DNA from 2 places in the Amycolatopsis sp. NBC_01480 genome. Region 2 is predicted to be linked to the other one. Evidence: riboswitches for the same ligand, from Rfam matches in the RefSeq annotation. Region 2 holds a riboswitch; the other holds the start of a gene.
What was found. A riboswitch is a leader RNA that binds a small molecule or an ion and turns the genes downstream of it on or off. The one in region 2 is predicted to bind thiamine pyrophosphate.
Positions count from the first base shown of each region.

Region 1: it holds a riboswitch for thiamine pyrophosphate, as region 2 does, so the genes downstream of both, OG371_RS08025 (thiamine ABC transporter substrate-binding protein) here and thiC (phosphomethylpyrimidine synthase ThiC) in region 2, are expected to answer to the same signal.

Region 1 is NZ_CP109442.1:1,726,681-1,730,890, forward strand. It holds gene OG371_RS08015 (ABC transporter ATP-binding protein) at 1-4, opposite strand, end outside; gene OG371_RS08020 (ABC transporter permease) at 4-1,650, opposite strand; gene OG371_RS08025 (thiamine ABC transporter substrate-binding protein) at 1,626-2,681, opposite strand; TPP riboswitch at 2,706-2,820, opposite strand; gene OG371_RS08030 (4a-hydroxytetrahydrobiopterin dehydratase) at 2,854-3,144, shown strand; gene OG371_RS08035 (hypothetical protein) at 3,605-4,210, opposite strand, start outside.
Region 2 is NZ_CP109442.1:2,392,073-2,396,282, forward strand. It holds gene OG371_RS11315 (glycoside hydrolase family 15 protein) at 1-1,573, opposite strand, end outside; TPP riboswitch at 1,742-1,873, shown strand; gene thiC (phosphomethylpyrimidine synthase ThiC) at 1,867-3,510, shown strand; gene thiD (bifunctional hydroxymethylpyrimidine kinase/phosphomethylpyrimidine kinase) at 3,545-4,210, shown strand, end outside.

The sequences.
Region 1 (4,210 bases), 670 kb from region 2:
CCACTAGAACTCCCCCACCGAGCCGTGCCCGCGGACCGAGCCGAAGCGGTCGATCAGCGCGACGGCCGCCACGGTCACCACCATCAGCAGCGCGCACGCGGCGTACGCCATCTGGTTGTTCAGCTCGCCCGGCCGCCCCATCAGCGTCGCGACGGCCACTGGCAGCGTCGGCGCGTCCGGGCGGGCGAGGAAGCTCGTCGCCCCGAACTCGCCCAGCGCCACGACAAAACCGAACCCCGCGGCCGCGACCAGCGAGCGGGCCGTGAGCGGGAAGTCGATCTCGCGCCAGACTCGCACCGGGCTCGCCCCCAGCGTCGACGCGGCTTGGCGCAGCCGGACGTCCACCGCGCGCAGCACCGGCAGCACCATCCGCACCACCAGCGGGATGATCACCAGCGCCTGCGCGAGCGGCACGAGCATCGGCGACGTCCGCAGGTCGCCGGGCAGCGCATCGAGCGTGATGAGGTAGCCGAAGCCCACCGTCACGGCGGAGACGCCCAGCGGCAGCATCAACGCCGCGTCCATCGTCTCGCCCATGCCGCGCGCGAGCCGGCCGGGCGCGCGGCGCAGCGCGACCAGCACCACGCTGGCCAGCACACCCACGGCCATCGCGAGCAGTGTGGCGTCGGTGGCCGCGGCCAGCGAGTTCTTCGCCGCCGTCCAGCCGGAGACCTGCAACGCGTCGTTCGCGCCGTTACCGGACAGCGCGCGGTACCCGGCGAGGCTCCAGCCGTTCTCGCCGGACACCGACTCGGCCAGCAGCGCGACGATCGGGGTCATCAGCAGCGCCAGCACGACGGCGGCGGCGCCGACCGTCCACCACTCGCCACCGCGCGGCCGGCGGGCCGTGACCAGCGCGGACCGCAGCCGGACGGCGTTCTCCCGGCGCCGCCGCGCCATAGCGCCGAGCGCCAGCGCCGCCAGCACGGCCGCGAACTGGATCAGCGACAGCGCGGCCGCGCCCGAGAGGTCCAGCAGGTCGACGGTGCGCAGGTAGATCTCGGTCTCGAGCGTGCGGTACTGGCCGCCGCCGAGGATCAGCACCACGCCGAAACTGGTGGCGCAGAACAGAAAAACCACCGCGGCCGCGGACGCGACGGCCGGTCCGAGTGCGGGCAGCGTCACCGTGCGGAACGCCCGCCACGGCGACGCTCCGAGCGCCCTGGCCGCCTCCGTCGCGCGCGGGTCGAGGTGCGACCACAGCCCGGCGACGGTCCGCGCGACCACCGCGACGTTGAAGAACGCGTTCGCCAGCACCAGCGGCAGCACGCCGCCGTCCGGCCAGATCGCGCGGAAGGCGAGGCCGACCACCACCGTCGGCAGCACGAAGGGCACCAGCACCAGCATGCGCGCGAGCCCGACGCCGGGCAGCCGCACGCGCGCGAGCAGGTACGCGACCGGCAGGCCGGCCAGCAGGGCGACCACCGTGGACGCCGCCGCGCTGGCCAGGGTGAACCCGGCGAGCCGCCACGTCTGCGGGTCGGCGAGCACGGTGTCGACGCCGCCCGCGGAGAAGCCGCGGCCGACGATCGCCACCACCGGCCAGGCGAAGAACACCGCCAGGAACGCCACGGGCAGCAGCCCGAGCAGCGCGAGCCCGGCCGTGCGGAGGGTGCGCGCCGGGGTCAGGCCCCCATGAGCGAGCGCCATGCACCGATCCACTTCTCGCGGCCGGCCTGTACCTGGTCGGCGGGCAGCGTGGCCGGATTCGAGGGCAGCGGCGCCACCTGCGCCCAGCCCGCGGGCAGGTCGACGCCCTGGCGCGCCGGGTAGACGTACATGTTCGCCGGCACCGTGGTCTGGAACTGCTGGGACAGCAGGAAGTCGACCACCTTCTGCGCCTGCGGCAGGTTCTTGCTGCCGGTCAGCACGCCCGCGTACTCGACCTGGCGGTAACAGGTGTCGAGCAGGGCCTTCGTGCGCGGCTTGCCGTCCGGACCCACCTCGGCGGCGGGCGAGGAGGCGTACGAGACGACGATCGGCCGCGGCCCCTTGCCCGAAGAGCCGGAGAAGTCCTTGGTGTAGGCCTCTTCCCAGCCGCTGTCGACCTTCAGGCCGTTCGCCTTGAGCTTGGTCCAGTAGCCCTGCCAGCCCTGCTCGCCGAACTTCGCGATGGTGCCCAGCAGGAACGCCAGCCCGGGCGACGCGGTGGCCGGGTCCTCGGCGACGGTCAGGTCCTTGTACTTCGGGTCGGCCAGGTCGTCGTAGGTCTTCGGCTCCGCGAGGCCCTTGCTGGTGAAGTAGCCGGAGTCGACGTTCACGCAGACGTCGCCGAGGTCCACGGCGGAGAGCCGGTGCTCGGGGTCCACGGAGTAGCGCTGCGGCCCGCGGTCCGCCTCGGGGCTGGTGTAGGGCTGGAAGACGCCCTCGCCGAGCGCCCGGGAGGCGAACGTCGAGTCGACGCCGTACGCGACGTCGCCGATCGGGTTCGCCTTCGTGAGCACCAGCTTGTTGGTCAGCTCGCCGGCGTCGCCGTATTTGACGACCTTCAGCTTGAGCCCGGACTGGCGCTGGAACGCGTCGAGCACGTCCTGGGGCGCGACGAACGAGTCGTGCGTGACGAGCGTGACCTCGGGGGTCTGCTGGGCGCCGCCGCCCGAGCCGCCGGACAACGAGCAGGCACTCGCCAGCACGGTGACCGTGGCCACCGCCAGCGCCGAGCGTGCGGTCCGCGGATTCATCTGCTGTCCTCCTGCACTGGCCGGCGGCAGGAGAACGAGCCTCCCTGCGCCGGCATGATCCGGATTCAGGTGCGAACGGTCGCGGGTCTACGGGCACCCGCCTCTCAGCCCGGCGTACCGGACTCCCGTGGCAACCGTGCAGCCTAGCCGAGACGGGATCACCATTGGGCACATGGCGAAAATCATGAACGACTCGCAGGCCGACGAGGCCCTCCGAAGCTTCACCGACTGGCACCGCTCGGACGTGACGATCATCCGCACAGCTGAGCTGGCGAGCTTCCCGCAGGCGATCGAGGCGGTAGACCGCGTCGCCGTCCTGGCGGAGGCCGCCGACCACCACCCGGACATCGACATCCGCTGGCGGACGCTCACTTTCCGCCTCAGCACCCACTCCGAAGGCGGCCTGACAGCGAAGGACTTCGCACTGGCCCGCCAGATCGATGAGGTCCTCGCAGCCCTCTGACCAGGTGTGATCTCCGATACCGCGGCAACACCTGGGCCCTTCTCGCGCGTCCTCCCTACGAGGTTTCATCAACGCAGGGAGGACCAGGGGATGACTCAGGCAATCGTGGTGGGAGCCGTCTCATTCGGCTTGATGGTCGCGGCCGCGGGCGGTGTGCTCTGGCACACCGTGCGTAACCGCCGTGATCTCAGCCACAGGCGGTAACACACTCCATGATCGATGCGCTAATCCAGCGGAATATCCGGCACTCGCCCCGCTAGGACACGTCATGAACAGCACTTCCGCCACCCTCTCCACCTCCCAGCGCGCCTGGGTCACGACCTTCGCCACGGCCGTCACCCTGCTGGCGGTCCTGGTGCTCGGCCTGATCGGCTGAGTCTCCGCGCAAGCTGAGCCGTGGGGCCGCTGACAGGGCCGGATTCGCGAAGATCGAATCCGGCACTCCAGAGGCCCCACGTGATCACCGATCGCGCCAGGCCTGACGTGTGCTGAGCGCACCGCTGAGACACGTCAGGGCTTGTCCGGGTGGTCCGCCACCCACGGCCCGAGGTGCTTGACGTAGTCCGCGGGCGGCGGCGGCAATGGCACCTGGGGCGGCCGCTCCGGCACCATCGACTTGGCCAGGTCCCCGCGCCTTCGCCGCGATGTCCTGCACCGCTTCGGGATGCCCCAGCCGGGCGTTGCCGACGATGAAAACACGCCGGCGACCGTCACGGACCGCGCTGACAACCCCGCCGTAACCCGGCTCCCCGGCGAACAGCAGCCGCCCGGCCGGCGCTTCGACGTCCTTCACCAGCCCCTGCATCTCGGCCACCTCGTGGCCGCTTCGCGGGTCGGTGAGCAGCAACGTGGTGCTCCGCTTTTCCCACGCCCGCCAGGGGATCAGCCCACCCAGCTGCTCGACGACCGGCACCCGCTGCCACCGCAGGTGCTTGTAGCCGAACTCCCGCCAGGGGTAATTCGCGAGCACGTTGACGATGCCGTCCTTGTTGTACGCCCGGTCCGGCAGATAGGACTTCCGCACCACCACGCTGTACTCGGCATTGAGCACGTTCGCCTCGACGAA
Region 2 (4,210 bases):
GCACGAAGTACGGGTCCTTCGACAGCGGCCCGTTCGTGGTGATGGTCTCCTTCGCCAGCCCGGCCTTGAACGCGTCCGCCGCGGCGAGGTACCGCTGGGCGTCGGCCGCGGCGCCGTTGGCCGACGCCAGATCGGCCGCGCAGACCAAGCCCGCGATCACCGCCGCGATCGTCGACGGCGAGTACCCGTCCTGCTCCTCCCAGCGTTCCTGCTGGGTGTACGGCGAGGCTTTTCCGTTGTCCGCGCGGTAATCCAGCAGGAAATCCGCCGCCTTCTTCACGCCGGGCCACATGTCGGCGCGCCCCAGCTGCTGCGCCAGCACGATCGGGAACGCCGTCTCGTCGAGCTGCACGGACGTCCAGTACGGCTTGCCGTCGACGTTGCTGTTCTGCGGCAGGTGCCCGTCCGGCAGCTGCTGGGTGCCGAACATGTAGTCGACGGACCGGTTCGCGGCCGCGCGGTCGCCGGCGGCCAGCAGCCCGGTGGCGATCTGGTAGAGGTCACGCGGCCAGACCAGGTGATACGTGCCCGACGGCGAGTACGCCGGATCGTTGTTCCCGAACCGCCACGGCATGCTCGGCGACGCGATGAAGGCACCCGGGTGGTGCTTGTCCTCGCTCGCCGCCAGCGTCAGCACGGACGCGGTGTAAAGGTCCCGCTCGCTCCCGGTCTTCAGCGACGACGGCGGCCGGCTCACCGTTCGCAGATAGCCCGACCAGCCGCGGTCGTACGCGCGTTCGGCGTCACGGAAGCCGCGCCGTTGCGACGCTTGGGCATTGGTGACCGCGGCGGCGCTGTTCGCGCCCATCCCGAGCGCGAGCGTGACGTGCCGCGACCGCACGCCGTCGGCGGCCGTCTGCCCGGTGAGGACCACATTTCCCTTGCCGGCGCTGGCATACGGCGTCAGCCGGCGGGTCTTGGCCAGCTGCGTGATGCCGTCGGACGCGCCGTCGTACCCCACGCTCGTGCTGGTGAACGACGGCGTCGCGGTCAGCGCGGCCGCGGTCTTCACGTCGCTCGCGGTGAGCAGCGGGCCGGACGCGCGGGCCGAGTCGTCGGAGCCGTCGTTCGTCAGGTCCGGGTCGGCGACGGCGTACAGCTGGTACAGCCGCCCGGTCAGCGACGTGAAGTCGACGTCCACCAGCACACTCGCGCGGGCCGGGTCGGTCACGTAGGTCTTGCGCAGGCGCCAGCGGTGCTGGTCGTCGGTGATGGTCTGCTCGTAGGTCAGGCTGTCCGAGTCGACGCGGCGCACCTGCTGCGCGCGGGCGGACGAGTCGACGGTCGCGAAGCTCCGCCCGTCGCTGACCACCAGCTCCAGCGAACGGACGCTCGGCGTGGACAGATCGGGGTAGTAGACCTCCGACATCCGCCCGGCCTGCAGGGTGAACCAGATGTCGCTGCCGGCCTCGCGGGCGGTGCCGAAGCCGGTTTTGTTCGCGGGCAGCCAGCTCGGGTGCGTGCCCGGCGCGCCGGGTGCGTCACCCCCGCTGCTGCCGGCGGCGGTCGCGGCGGCGGGGACCAGGCTGGTCACCAGCAGCGTCGCCAGCGCCGGGAGTAAGACTTTTCGCATATCGACCCCAGGTGAGACGTAGCGCGCACAGTTGCGCAAAGCCCTGCGATTGTTACGTCGATCCCTGGCGCTCGCATGGTCCGATCCGGTGAAGAAGCCACCGGCCGCCAAAGTGGCGGGCTTGTGCCGCGCGCCCCCGCCGTGGCATGGTCGGTGGCGCAACCCCAACTCAAAAAACGCGGGAGCTCGCGCCTTGGCGGGCTGAGAGGGTGACTGGTGTCTGTCTGTGGACACCCGGCGTCACCGACCGCATGAACCTGACCGGGTAATGCCGGCGTAGGGAGTGAACGTCGTTGACGACGCTGGAGAACAAGGCCGCCATCACGCCGACCGTGACCACGGGGCCGATCACCGGTTCGCACAAGGTCTACCACCGGACGGAATCCGGCCTCCGGGTGCCGGCCCGGCGGGTCGACCTGTCGAACGGTGAGCATTTCGACGTGTACGACACCTCCGGCCCGTACACCGAGCCGGACGCCAAGATCGACGTCCACAATGGACTACACCCGCTGCGCACCGGCTGGGCCGACGGGCGCACGCACAACACCCAGCTGGGCTGGGCGAAAGCCGGCGTGATCACCCGCGAGATGGAGTTCGTCGCCGCGCGCGAGCGCTGTTCCCCCGAGCTGGTGCGCGACGAGGTGGCGCGCGGGCGCGCGGTGATCCCGGTCAACCGCAAGCACCCGGAGTCCGAGCCGATGATCATCGGCAAGAACTTCCTGGTGAAGATCAACGCCAACATGGGGAACTCGGCCGTCTGGTCCTCTGTGGAGGAAGAGGTCGACAAGATGGTGTGGGCCACCCGCTGGGGCGCCGACACGATCATGGACCTGTCCACCGGCAAGCGCATCCACGAGACGCGCGAGTGGATCATCCGCAACTCGCCCGTGCCGGTCGGCACCGTGCCGATCTACCAGGCGCTGGAGAAGGTCGACGGGGACCCGGAAAAGCTTTCCTGGGAGGTGTACCGCGACACCATCGTCGAGCAGTGCGAGCAGGGGGTCGACTACGTCACCGTGCACGCCGGCGTGCTGCTGCGGTACATCCCGCTGACCGCGCGCCGGGTCACCGGCATCGTCAGCCGAGGCGGCTCGATCATGGCCGCGTGGTGCCTGGCGCACCACCAGGAGTCCTTTTTGTACACGCACTTCGAGGAGCTCTGCGAGATCCTGCGGAAGTACGACGTCACGTTCTCCCTCGGCGACGGCCTGCGGCCCGGCTCCATCGCCGACGCGAACGACCGCGCGCAGTTCGCGGAGCTGGAGACGCTCGGCGAGCTGACGCACCTCGCGCGCGAGCACGACGTGCAGGTGATGATCGAAGGCCCCGGCCACGTGCCGATGCACAAGATCAAGGAGAACGTCGAGCTCGAGGAGCAGCTGACCGGCGAGGCGCCGTTCTACACCCTCGGCCCGCTCACCACCGACATCGCGCCGGCGTACGACCACATCACCTCGGCCATCGGCGCGGCGCAGATCGGCTGGTACGGCACGGCGATGCTGTGTTACGTCACGCCGAAGGAGCACCTCGGGCTGCCCAACCGAGACGACGTGAAGACCGGCGTGATCACGTACAAGATCGCCGCGCACGCCGCCGACCTCGCCAAGGGCCACCCGCACGCGCAGGAGTGGGACGACGAATTGTCCAAGGCGCGCTTCGAGTTCCGCTGGAACGACCAGTTCAACCTGTCGCTCGACCCGGACACCGCCCGCTCGTTCCACGACGAGACGCTGCCCGCGGAGCCGGCCAAGACGGCGCACTTCTGCTCGATGTGCGGCCCGAAGTTCTGCTCGATGCGGATCACCCAGGACGTGCGCAAGTACGCCGAGGAGCACGGTCTGTCCACTGTGGAGGCCATCGAGGCCGGCATGGCGGAGAAGTCGGCCGAGTTCGGCGAGCACGGCAACAAGGTCTACCTGCCCGTGGTCGGTCAATGACCCGCCCCGACGTGTTCTTTCCCGCGGAGGGGCCATGAACACAGCACCGCGCACCGCCCTCACCATCGCCGGATCCGACTCCGGCGGTGGTGCGGGCGTGCAGGCCGACCTGCGCACCTTCTTCGCGAACGGGGTGCACGGGCTGGTCGCGCTGACCGCCGTCACGGTGCAGAACTCGTTGGGCGTGCAGGGTTTCACCGAGATCCCGGTGGACGTGGTCACCGCGCAGATCAAGGCCGTCGCGTCGGACATGGGCGTGCACGCGGCGAAAACCGGCATGCTCGCGACCGCCGAGATCATCCAGGCAGTGGCGAAAACGCTCGACGAAGTCCACATCGGACGGGGCACGGACACGCCGTTTGTGGTCGACCCGGTGGCCGCGTCGATGACCGGGCACGCGCTGCTGCGCGAGGAGGCGCTCGAGGCGATCCGCACCGAGCTGTTCCCACGCGCCACCCTGATCACGCCGAACCTCGACGAGGTGCGGCTGCTCACCGGCATCACGGTCACCGACCCGGCCACCCAGCGCGCGGCGGCCGAGGCCCTGCTGGAATTCGGCTCGCGGTGGGTGCTCGTGAAGGGCGGCCACATGCGCGACACGGACACCTGCGTGGACTTGCTGTACGACGGCACCGAGCCGATCGAGCTGACCGGCGCCCGCATCAACACGGAAAACACCCACGGCGGCGGCGACACGATG